DNA from 3 places in the Ensifer sp. GW821-FHT05G01 genome. Region 3 is predicted to be linked to each of the others. Evidence: predicted binding sites of a transcription regulator. Region 3 holds the regulator's gene; each other region holds the start of a gene.
The links. The regulator PhoB, encoded in region 3, activates phosphate uptake and scavenging genes when phosphate is short. The targets are predictions, from matches to a motif close to TGTCATNNANCTGTCAT.
Positions count from the first base shown of each region.

Region 1: a site for PhoB is predicted at 1,339-1,355, ahead of AC07UR_RS15295 (alkaline phosphatase). Genes of this name have one in related genera too.
Region 2: a site for PhoB is predicted at 1,589-1,605, ahead of AC07UR_RS09665 (LTA synthase family protein). Genes of this name have one in related genera too.

Region 1 is NZ_JBWKSC010000005.1:348,965-352,243, forward strand. Features, by position in the region: gene AC07UR_RS15295 (alkaline phosphatase) at 1-1,289, opposite strand, end outside; gene AC07UR_RS15300 (aspartate-semialdehyde dehydrogenase) at 1,679-2,713, shown strand; gene AC07UR_RS15305 (lytic murein transglycosylase) at 2,921-3,279, shown strand, end outside.
Region 2 is NZ_JBWKSC010000003.1:195,855-199,133, forward strand. Features, by position in the region: gene AC07UR_RS09660 (NAD+ synthase) at 1-1,369, opposite strand, end outside; gene AC07UR_RS09665 (LTA synthase family protein) at 1,640-3,279, shown strand, end outside.
Region 3 is NZ_JBWKSC010000001.1:455,087-458,365, forward strand. Features, by position in the region: gene pstB (phosphate ABC transporter ATP-binding protein PstB) at 1-659, shown strand, start outside; gene phoU (phosphate signaling complex protein PhoU) at 713-1,426, shown strand; gene phoB (phosphate regulon transcriptional regulator PhoB) at 1,625-2,308, shown strand; gene AC07UR_RS02250 (GcrA family cell cycle regulator) at 2,370-2,894, opposite strand.

The DNA of each region.
Region 1 (3,279 bases), on a different contig from region 3:
TGGGTATGGTCGCCGGTCACGACGATGAGCGTATCCGGGTTGTTCTTGGCAAATTCGCGAGCAACGCCGATCGCCTGGTCGAACTCGATGGTCTCGACGACGGCGCGCTCCATGTCGAGCGGATGGCTCATCTTGTCGATCGAGGCGCCCTCGACCATCAAGAAGAAGCCGTTTTCGTTCTTCGACAGCCGGTCGAGCGCCGTCTTCGTCATCTCGACGAGGCCCGGTTGGCCCGGGAATTTTTCGGCCGTGCCCTTTTTCAGGAACTCGCGGTCGAGCGTCACGTCCATGTTGCCGGTGTGGAACAGGCCGAGAAGCTTGCCGTCAGCGGGCGCATTGGCAAGTTCGGTCTTGTCGGTGGCAAGCGCGTAACCAGCGTCCTGGAACAGCTTGATGTAGTCCTGGTTGTCCTTGCGCTTGGAACCTGGCGTTTCCTTACCAAGGAAATAGGCCGAGCCACCGCCGAGGATCACCTCCGGCTTGACGTCGTAGATCATGCCGACGATTTCGGCCTTGTCATTGCGATTGCGGGTGTGGGAGACGACGGCGGCAGGCGTCGCATCCTCGATTTCCGAGGTGGTGACGAGGCCGATCGACTTTTGCGTCTGGCGACGCAGCGCCTCGGCGATCGTTTCGACCCGCGGATCGTCCAGGCTGTCGGGCGTGCGGTCGCCGTAGACGCCGACGGCGTTGATCACGGTCTTGTGGCCGGTCATGTAGGCCGACATGGTGTTGGCGCTATCGGTGTCGATCGAGTTGGTAGCCGACGTGCCGATGAACGCCATGCGCTCAAGATCGTCCATGTTGAGGCGGCCATTGGCCTTCCCCTCGGTCATGCCCTTCGACATGATGCGGGCGGCGGTGCGATGGGCGACCGAAAGGCCGTCGCCAAGCAGGAAGATGATGTTCTTGGCCTTCGGCTGTTCAGCGGTGGCAAAGACGTCCCAGGTCACGGTCTTCGTCTGTTCGCCGGCCGTTACCTCGACCTTGTAGCTGCCCGGCGCGCCGATGACGGCATTGCGCAAGAGCAGAGCCGAACCGAGTTCCTTGTCTTCCTTGCCCTTTTCCATCGCGACATAGGCGGCCTCAGCGCCGAGCGCTGCCTTGTAATCCTGGCCGTTGACGGTCACCTTGATGTCTTCCGCCTTGACGGCACCCTTGAGCTCGACCTTGAAATCGAACGGCGAGCCGGCGAGAATCGTCGCACGATCAATCGGATAGACGTCTGCGGCCTGGGCCGCATGGGCCAGAACCGTTGTGGCGAAGAGGGTGACAAGAAGCGTGCGCATGGCGATCGTCCCTTTGAGGTGTCGGATGCCGCGGTCCTAACGCCCGGCCATGACAGCGACGTGACATAACGATCACGTTTGCGGGCGCCCAAGCATCGTACGCTTGACTCGCCGATAGAAACAATTATTAGGAGCCTCGGAAAGGAAGGCATTCCATGCTTCGCCGCGAACATAACTTCGCTGACAGCAGCATCCTGGCAGAAATCGCCGGGCTGGATATGCGTTTCCCAGCTTCCTTCAAAACAACGGCCAAAACGACGACGAAAACCGTCTGACGTCTCTGGCCCTCCGCTCTCTCCCCGGTTTGGCCGGGGACAGGAACCCTCGCGGCGGATCGCGCGGTTTCCCCCTCCACCCGACGAGGAGAGACAGAAAAGAGAGCTTAGATCATGGGTTTCAAGATTGCAGTCGCAGGCGCTACCGGCAATGTCGGCCGGGAGATGCTGAACATCCTTTCGGAGCGCGGCTTTCCCGCCGATGAGGTGGTCGCCCTTGCTTCCGCCCGTTCCCAGGGCACGGAAGTTTCCTTCGGCGACAAGACGCTCAAGGTCAAGAACCTCGAAAACTACGACTTCTCCGACACCGATATCTGCCTGATGTCGGCCGGCGGCGCGGTTTCGCTGAAGTATTCGCCGAAGATCGGCCAGCAGGGTTGCGTCGTCATCGACAACTCCTCGGCCTGGCGCTACGATTCTGAAGTGCCGCTGATCGTGCCGGAAGTGAACCCGGACGCGATCTCGCTCTTCACCAAGAAGAACATCATTGCCAACCCGAATTGCTCGACCGCCCAGCTCGTCGTCGCGCTGAAGCCGCTGCACGACCATGCCAAGATCAAGCGCGTCGTCGTCTCGACCTACCAGTCGGTTTCCGGCGCCGGCAAGGACGGCATGGACGAACTCTTCAACCAGACCCGGGCGGTCTTCGTTGCCGACCCGATCGAATCGAAGAAGTTCACCAAGCGCATCGCCTTCAACGTCATTCCGCACATCGACGTCTTCATGGAAGACGGCTACACCAAGGAAGAGTGGAAGGTTCTGGCCGAGACCAAGAAGATGCTCGATCCGAAGATCAAGGTCACCTGCACGGCCGTGCGCGTTCCTGTCTTCATCGGCCATTCGGAATCGGTCAACATCGAGTTCGAAAACGAGATCACTGCTGACGAAGCGCGCGATATCCTGCGCGAAGCGCCGGGTTGCCTTGTTGTCGACAAGCACGAAAACGGCGGCTACGTCACGCCTTACGAGTGCGCCGGCGAAGACGCGACCTACATCTCGCGCATCCGCGAAGACGCAACCGTCGAGAACGGCCTCAACATCTGGGTCGTTTCCGACAACCTGCGCAAGGGTGCAGCACTTAACGCGATCCAAATCGCCGAGCTGCTCATCAACCGCGGCCTGATCCGCGCCAAGAAGCAGGCCGCCTGAACAAACAGACGGTAAGACACAAATAAGAACCCCGCCTGGCCCGTTATCGGCCTGCGGGGTTTGCTGTTTCACGTATCCGTGTGAAGATTTGATCGGATTCACGTGAAACCGTTAGGTATTTTCCGCCATTGAGGGGCGGGTGACAGAGCCGGCGAAGGCTGGCATCTTTGTAACGGCAACCAGATTCGGGCAATCACGGGGTTTTTCATGCACACGGCAAAGTGCGTAGCGATTGGGCTTGCGGCCCTGATTTCAACGGCGGTGCTTCCAGCGACCGCTTCCGCGGCACAGTGCGGCAACGACGGCAGCGGCTTTGCCGCCTGGATGACGCAGTTCAAGCAGGAAGCCGCCGGCAACGGCATCAGCCCTGCGGTTCTGAACAAGGCACTCTCGAACGTCTCCTACAACAAGGCGACGATCCGCGCCGACCGTGGCCAGAAGAGCTTCAAGCTTTCGCTCAGCCAGTTCATGCAGAAGCGTGGCGGCCAGACGATCATTTCGCGCGGCAAGAAGATGAAGGCCCAGAATGGGGCGCTCTTCAACAGCATCGAGCAGCGCTATGGCGT
Region 2 (3,279 bases), on a different contig from region 3:
CGGACGGGCCGAGCGCACCGGGGGGCACGGTGGTGTTGCGCCAGCGCGAGATGCCGTAGACCTGCATCTTGTACAAGTCTTTGATCGGATTGAAGCCACCGTTCATATCGCCGTAGAGGGTGGCATAACCGACCGACATTTCCGACTTGTTGCCGGTCGTCACCACCATCGAGCCAAACTTGTTGGAAACCGCCATCAGAATGGTGCCGCGTGTTCGGCTCTGCAGGTTCTCCTCGGTAATGCCGGATTCCGTGCCTTCGAACATATCGGCGAGCGCGCCGAGGAAGCCTTGCACCGGCTCCTCGATCGGCACGATATCGTAGCGGCAGCCGAGCGCTTCAGCGCAGTCCTTGGCGTCCTTGAGCGAATCCTTCGAGGTATAGCGGTAAGGCAGCATGATCGTGCGCACCCGCTCCTCGCCGAGCGCGTCGACGGCAAGGGCCGCACAGATCGCCGAGTCGATACCGCCGGACAGGCCGAGCACGACGTTCTTGAAGCCGTTCTTGTTCACATAATCGCGGAAGCCAAGCATGCAGGCGCGATAATCGGCTTCCTCCCGCTCCGGCAGACGCGACTGCAGGCCGCCGGCGCAGTGCCAGCCATTGTCACCCTTCTTCCACTCGACGATCGACAGCGCTTCCTCGAACTGGCTCATCTGGAAGGCGAGCGACTTGTCGGTGTTGAAGGCGAAGCTCGCGCCGTCGAACACCAGTTCATCCTGCCCGCCAAGCTGGTTGGCGTAGATCATCGGCAGGCCGGTCTCGATCACCTGCTTCAGCACCACCTGATGGCGCACATCCACCTTGTCGCGATAATAGGGCGAACCGTTCGGCGACAGCAGGATTTCAGCACCGCTTTCGGCCAGAGTCTCGCACACGCCGAGATCGCCCCAGATATCCTCGCAGATCGGAATGCCGATGCGGATGCCGCGGAAATTGACCGGCCCGGGCATCTCGCCCTGGTCGAACACCCGCTTCTCGTCGAACTCGCCATAATTCGGCAGATCAACCTTGTCGCGCACCGCAATGATCTTGCCGCCGTCGAGAACGGCGACGGCATTGTGGCGTCCCGTCTTGGCAAGACGCGGGAAGCCGATAATGACGCCCGGGCCGCCGTCGGCGGTCTCGCCCGCCAGCTTTTCCACCGCTTGCAGGCAGGCCTTGAGGAAAGCCGGCTTTAGAACCAGATCCTCCGGCGGATAACCGGAAATGAAGAGCTCGGTGAGGAGAAGAAGGTCGGCGCCCTGGCGCGCCGCATCGGCGCGCGCCTCACGCGCTTTCGCCAGGTTTCCGGCGATATCGCCGACAGTCGGATTGAGCTGGGCAACGGCGATGCGAAGCAGGGTGGGAGCAGCTTTATGAGCGGTCATGAGCGGGCCTGTCGGTCTGTTCTCGAACGAATGCGTCTGACTTTCGCCCCGATCTTTAGCGCAATCCGCGCCAAAATACCCACAGCCAATCGCAGCGAAGCGAAAAATTCCAAAAAAATTCTGCTATTTCGGATTGTTATCGGCTCCGGTTCGCACACCCTCACGTGACGAAAACCTGTTTCCAAACACCCTGAACAAGCCATTCATCCCCTGTTCAAAATGACAGTCGTATGACAGTTACACGACGCATTGATGAAATTGGAGAAGATGTTGGCTAGTATCGATTCAGCCGTAGCGAGGAGATCACGAGTCTACGCCGATAGACCCGGATTTGCCGCGCGGCACGCCAAGACGCTGACCTCCGCACGTAGCGCATTGCTTTCGCTGTCAATCGCGGCTGCGCTCGTTTTCGCAGTCGAGTTGATCGTGCGCCACTCCCTGGCCGACACGGTTTCCTACTTCCTCGATCCGACCCGCCCGGCCTGGACCACCATCGGTGCATTCTTCCTCATTCTGCTCGCCATCGATGGTGCTTTCGGCCGTGAGCACAAGTCCGCCGTGGTGCTCGCGCCGCTGGCGATCATACCGGCCATCATCTGCCAGCAGAAGCAGGTCTTCCTTTCCGACCCGCTCTATCCGACCGACTTTCTCTTCGGTCGCCAGATTCTCGAACTGATGCCGGTTCTGGTCAAGGACCGTCCCTGGACTGCTGTCGGCATTGCTGTCGGCCTTCTCGCAGCCGTTGCCGCCATCGGTCTTTTGCTGCGCTACGCCTGGCGCAACTTCCCCAAGCTGACGCGCCGCGAGCGCATCGCCCGCGCCGCCTTTGCGTTGCCGCTGCTCTTCGCCTTCTGGAACATCATGGACTACAACCAGTTCTCCTGGATCCGTGATCGCCTGAAGGTCATCCCCATCATGTGGGATCAGACCGAAAACTATCGTCACAACGGCTTTGCGCTGGCGTTCGCGATCAACCTGCCGATGGCCAATGTCAGCGCACCTGCCGGCTACATGGCCGATGCGATCGACCGAATCCCGGTCAAGCCGCTGCCGGCCGGGACGTCCCATCGCAGCAAGCCCGACGTTATCGTGCTGATGAGCGAGTCCTTCTGGGATCCGACCCGTCTGCCGAACGTCAAGCTGTCGCCCGACCCGATGCCGACGATCCGCGAGATGCAGTCCGGCAACGTGTTCTCGCCGGAGTTCGGCGGCATGACGGCCAATGTCGAATTCGAAGCGCTGACCGGCTTTTCCAACGCCTTCCTGCCCTATGGTAGCATCCCGTACCAGCAGTACATCCGCAATCCGATCCCTTCGCTTGCCACCTTCTTCCGTGGCGAGGGTTATGTTTCGCGGGCCATCCACCCGTTCCAGAGCTGGTTCTGGAACCGCACCGCCGTCTACAAGGCCTTCGGTTTCGACACCTTCAAGTCGGAGGAAAACATGCCGCCGATGCAGAAGCGTGGCATCTTCGCCTCGGACGAGTCCCTGACCAACGAGATCATCCGCCAGGCCGATGCCATGGATGACCCGTTCTTCTTCTTCGCGGTCACCTTGCAGGGCCATGGCCCGTATGAGGCCAACCGCTACGCCAAGAACACCATCAAGGTTGAAGGCAACCTGCCCGAAAGCGACCGCCAGGTGCTGGCGACATATGCTCAGGGCATCAAGGAAGCTGACGAGAGCCTGAAGAAGCTGATGGACTGGGCGAAGGAACGCGACCGCGAGACCATCATCGTGCTGTTCGGCGATCATCTGCCGCCGCTGAACACCGTCTACACCAACACCGGCTTCATGAAGGGCGTGACGGCCGAGCGCAAAGGTCCGAAGGACCAGATGAAGGCGCAGCATGAAACGCCACTCGTCGTCTGGTCGAACAAGACTGGTCCGAAGAAGAATGTCGGCACGAT
Region 3 (3,279 bases):
CGCTGATCGGCCCGTCGGGCTGCGGCAAGTCGACCTTCCTGCGCACGCTGAACCGCATGAACGACACCATCGAGAACTGCCGCGTCACCGGCAAGATCACGCTCGATGAAGACGATATCTACGATCCGACGATCGACGTCGTCGAACTGCGCGCCCGCGTCGGCATGGTGTTCCAGAAGCCGAACCCGTTCCCGAAGTCGATCTATGACAACGTCGCCTACGGCCCGCGCATCCACGGGCTTGCCCGCACCAAGTCGGAGTTCGACGATGTCGTTGAAACCAGCCTGCAGAAGGCTGGCTTGTGGAACGAGGTGAAGGACCGCCTGCAGGAGCCCGGCACCGGGCTTTCCGGTGGCCAGCAGCAGCGTCTGTGCATCGCGCGCGCCGTTGCCGTCAGCCCGGAAGTCATCCTGATGGACGAACCGTGCTCGGCGCTCGACCCGATCGCGACGGCCAAGGTCGAGGAGCTGATCCACGAACTGCGCACAAACTTCACCATCGTCATCGTCACCCACTCGATGCAGCAGGCAGCGCGCGTTTCACAGCGCACCGCCATGTTCCACCTCGGCAATCTTGTCGAGGAGAACGATACCGACAAGATGTTCACCAATCCGGATGACCAGCGTACCCAGGACTACATCATGGGCCGCTTCGGCTGATCGCTGAAGCTCGCCTTCACCCCGTTTCCTGAACGCGCCCGCAAGGATCACAGATTATGTCCATGCACATAATGTCCGCCTATGACGAAGAACTGAAATACCTGACACGCCGCATCTCCGAGATGGGCGGCATTGCCGAGCAGATGGTGGGCGAATCCGTCCGCGCGCTGGTCAATTCCGACCTCGCATTGGCGCAGAAGGTGATTTCCGACGACACCATCCTCGATGAAGCCGAGCGCCAGATCGGCGAAAAGGCGATCATCACCATTGCCAAGCGTCAGCCGGTGGCTGCCGACCTGCGCGAGATCATGGGGTCGATCCGCATCGCCTCCGATCTGGAGCGCGTCGGCGACCTCGGCAAGAACAACGCCAAGCGCGTCATCGCCGTTGCCGGCTCCGGCATCCCGCGCAAGCTGGCACGCGGTCTTGAACACCTGGCAGAGCTTGCCCTCGTGCAGCTCAAGGAAGTCCTCGACGTCTACGCCTCCCGCTCGCCGGAGAAGGCCAACAGCATCCGCGAGCGCGACGAGGAGATCGATGCGATCTACACCTCGCTGTTCCGCGAGCTGCTCACCTACATGATGGAAGATCCGCGCAACATCACGCCCTGCACGCATCTTCTGTTCTGCGCCAAGAACATCGAGCGCATCGGCGACCACGCCACCAACATCGCCGAGACGATCTACTACATGGCGACGGGTGCGCAGCCGGAAGGCGAGCGCCCGAAGGACGACAATACGTCGACGCTGGGTGCCGTAAAGGACTAAGCCCGAATACGTTCGAGTGCCTGCTTTTGAACCTCATCCGGTCGCAGCCACGGTTGCGGCCCCGCTTTGCTGCGTCTGTAGCCACCCGATTTCGCGCGTGCGTTTGAAATCGCCCGTAACGCTTCAGATGCTATATGTTCGAGCATCACGTCGCGTTCGATCGAACACGGGATGCTCTGGGTAAGGAGACGTTACCTGATGTTGCCGAAAATCGCCGTTGTCGAAGACGAAGAGGCGCTGAGTGTGCTCTTGCGCTATAACCTCGAAGCCGAGGGTTTCGATGTCGATACGATCCTGCGTGGGGATGAGGCCGAGATCCGTCTGCAGGAGCGCCTGCCGGATCTCTTGATCCTCGACTGGATGCTGCCGGGTGTTTCCGGCATCGAGCTTTGCCGACGCCTTCGCCAGCGCCCGGAGACCGAGCGCCTGCCGATCATCATGTTGACGGCGCGGGGCGAGGAGAGCGAGCGGGTTCGCGGCCTTGCCACCGGTGCCGACGACTATGTGGTCAAGCCGTTCTCGACCCCTGAGTTGATGGCCCGCGTCAAGGCGATGCTGCGGCGTGCCAAGCCCGAAGTTCTGTCTACGCTGCTGCGCTGCGGCGATATTGAACTCGACCGCGAAACCCACCGGGTGCATCGCCGCACGCGCGAGGTCCGCCTCGGTCCGACGGAATTCCGCCTGCTCGAATTTCTGATGTCCTCTCCGGGTCGGGTTTTCTCGCGGTCGCAGCTTCTCGACGGCGTCTGGGGCCACGATATCTATGTCGACGAGCGTACCGTCGATGTGCATGTCGGCCGCCTGCGCAAGGCGCTGAATTTTTCGAGCATGCCGGATGTCATCCGCACCGTTCGCGGTGCCGGCTACTCGCTCGAGAGCTGAGCCATTCATCCAATAAAAAAGGGGCCGCGCGGCCCCTTTTTTATGTGTTGTCTTCGAAGCCTTAGCGAGCGCGGCGGCGCTCGGCGGACGGCTGGTAGGCAAGCCGCGCATGGAAAGTGCAATAGGGCGAAGCTTCCGGAGAGTCGTTGCCGCAGAAGTGGAACTCTTCCTTCAGCGGGTCGCCGATCGGCCACTTGCAGGTGCGCTCCGTCAACTGCGTCAGCTCAAGGCGGCGCGACATCGGTACGACCACATCCGTCCGAACGCTGAAATCCTGTTCGGCAACGAAATCGACTTCGACCTCTTCCTTGAGAACGGTGGCGCCAGCCGGGCGGGTAACCGTGCGGGTGGTGACGCGCGAAGCGTAGTTCGGAGCGCGCGGCGCCGAGGTGGCCGGGCGCTGCTTCGGCCGGGTCGCGGCGGCTGTGCCGCCAGCCTTGGCCCTGCCGGGCAGGCTCAGCCGGTGAACCTTGCCGATGACCGCATTGCGGCTGACGCCGCCAAGCTGTGCCGCGATCTGGCTCGCGCTCAGGCCCTCGGACCAAAGCTTCTTCAGTTTTTCCACCCGCTCGTCAGTCCAGTTCATTTCTGCACTCTCCGTTCTCAGCGTTGGCGATGACAGAATCCCTCACCACGCTCCGGACAGGCTCCGGAGCTGCAACGCGATAACACTTTTGGTGACTAGGTCCGCCGCATGCGTCTAGTAATTGAACGTTAACCTACTGACCGGCGGACTCCGTGGCAAGAGTCCGCGGAATCACGCCGAATCGATTTCTTGGTTTTCCCCAACTTGCTCGGTGGGCGTTGTATTTTTGCAAGCCCTGCCGGGTGATTTTTTCGTCGCATGGATGAGCCCGGTCCGACCGCACTGCAAGGCTTGGTTTTGTTGACATTGCGCTGCGAAATAGGAATAGTGCCTGCGCCGCCGCAAGGCGGCATTTTTAATTTTCTGCCGCGCTTAACAGGGCGCG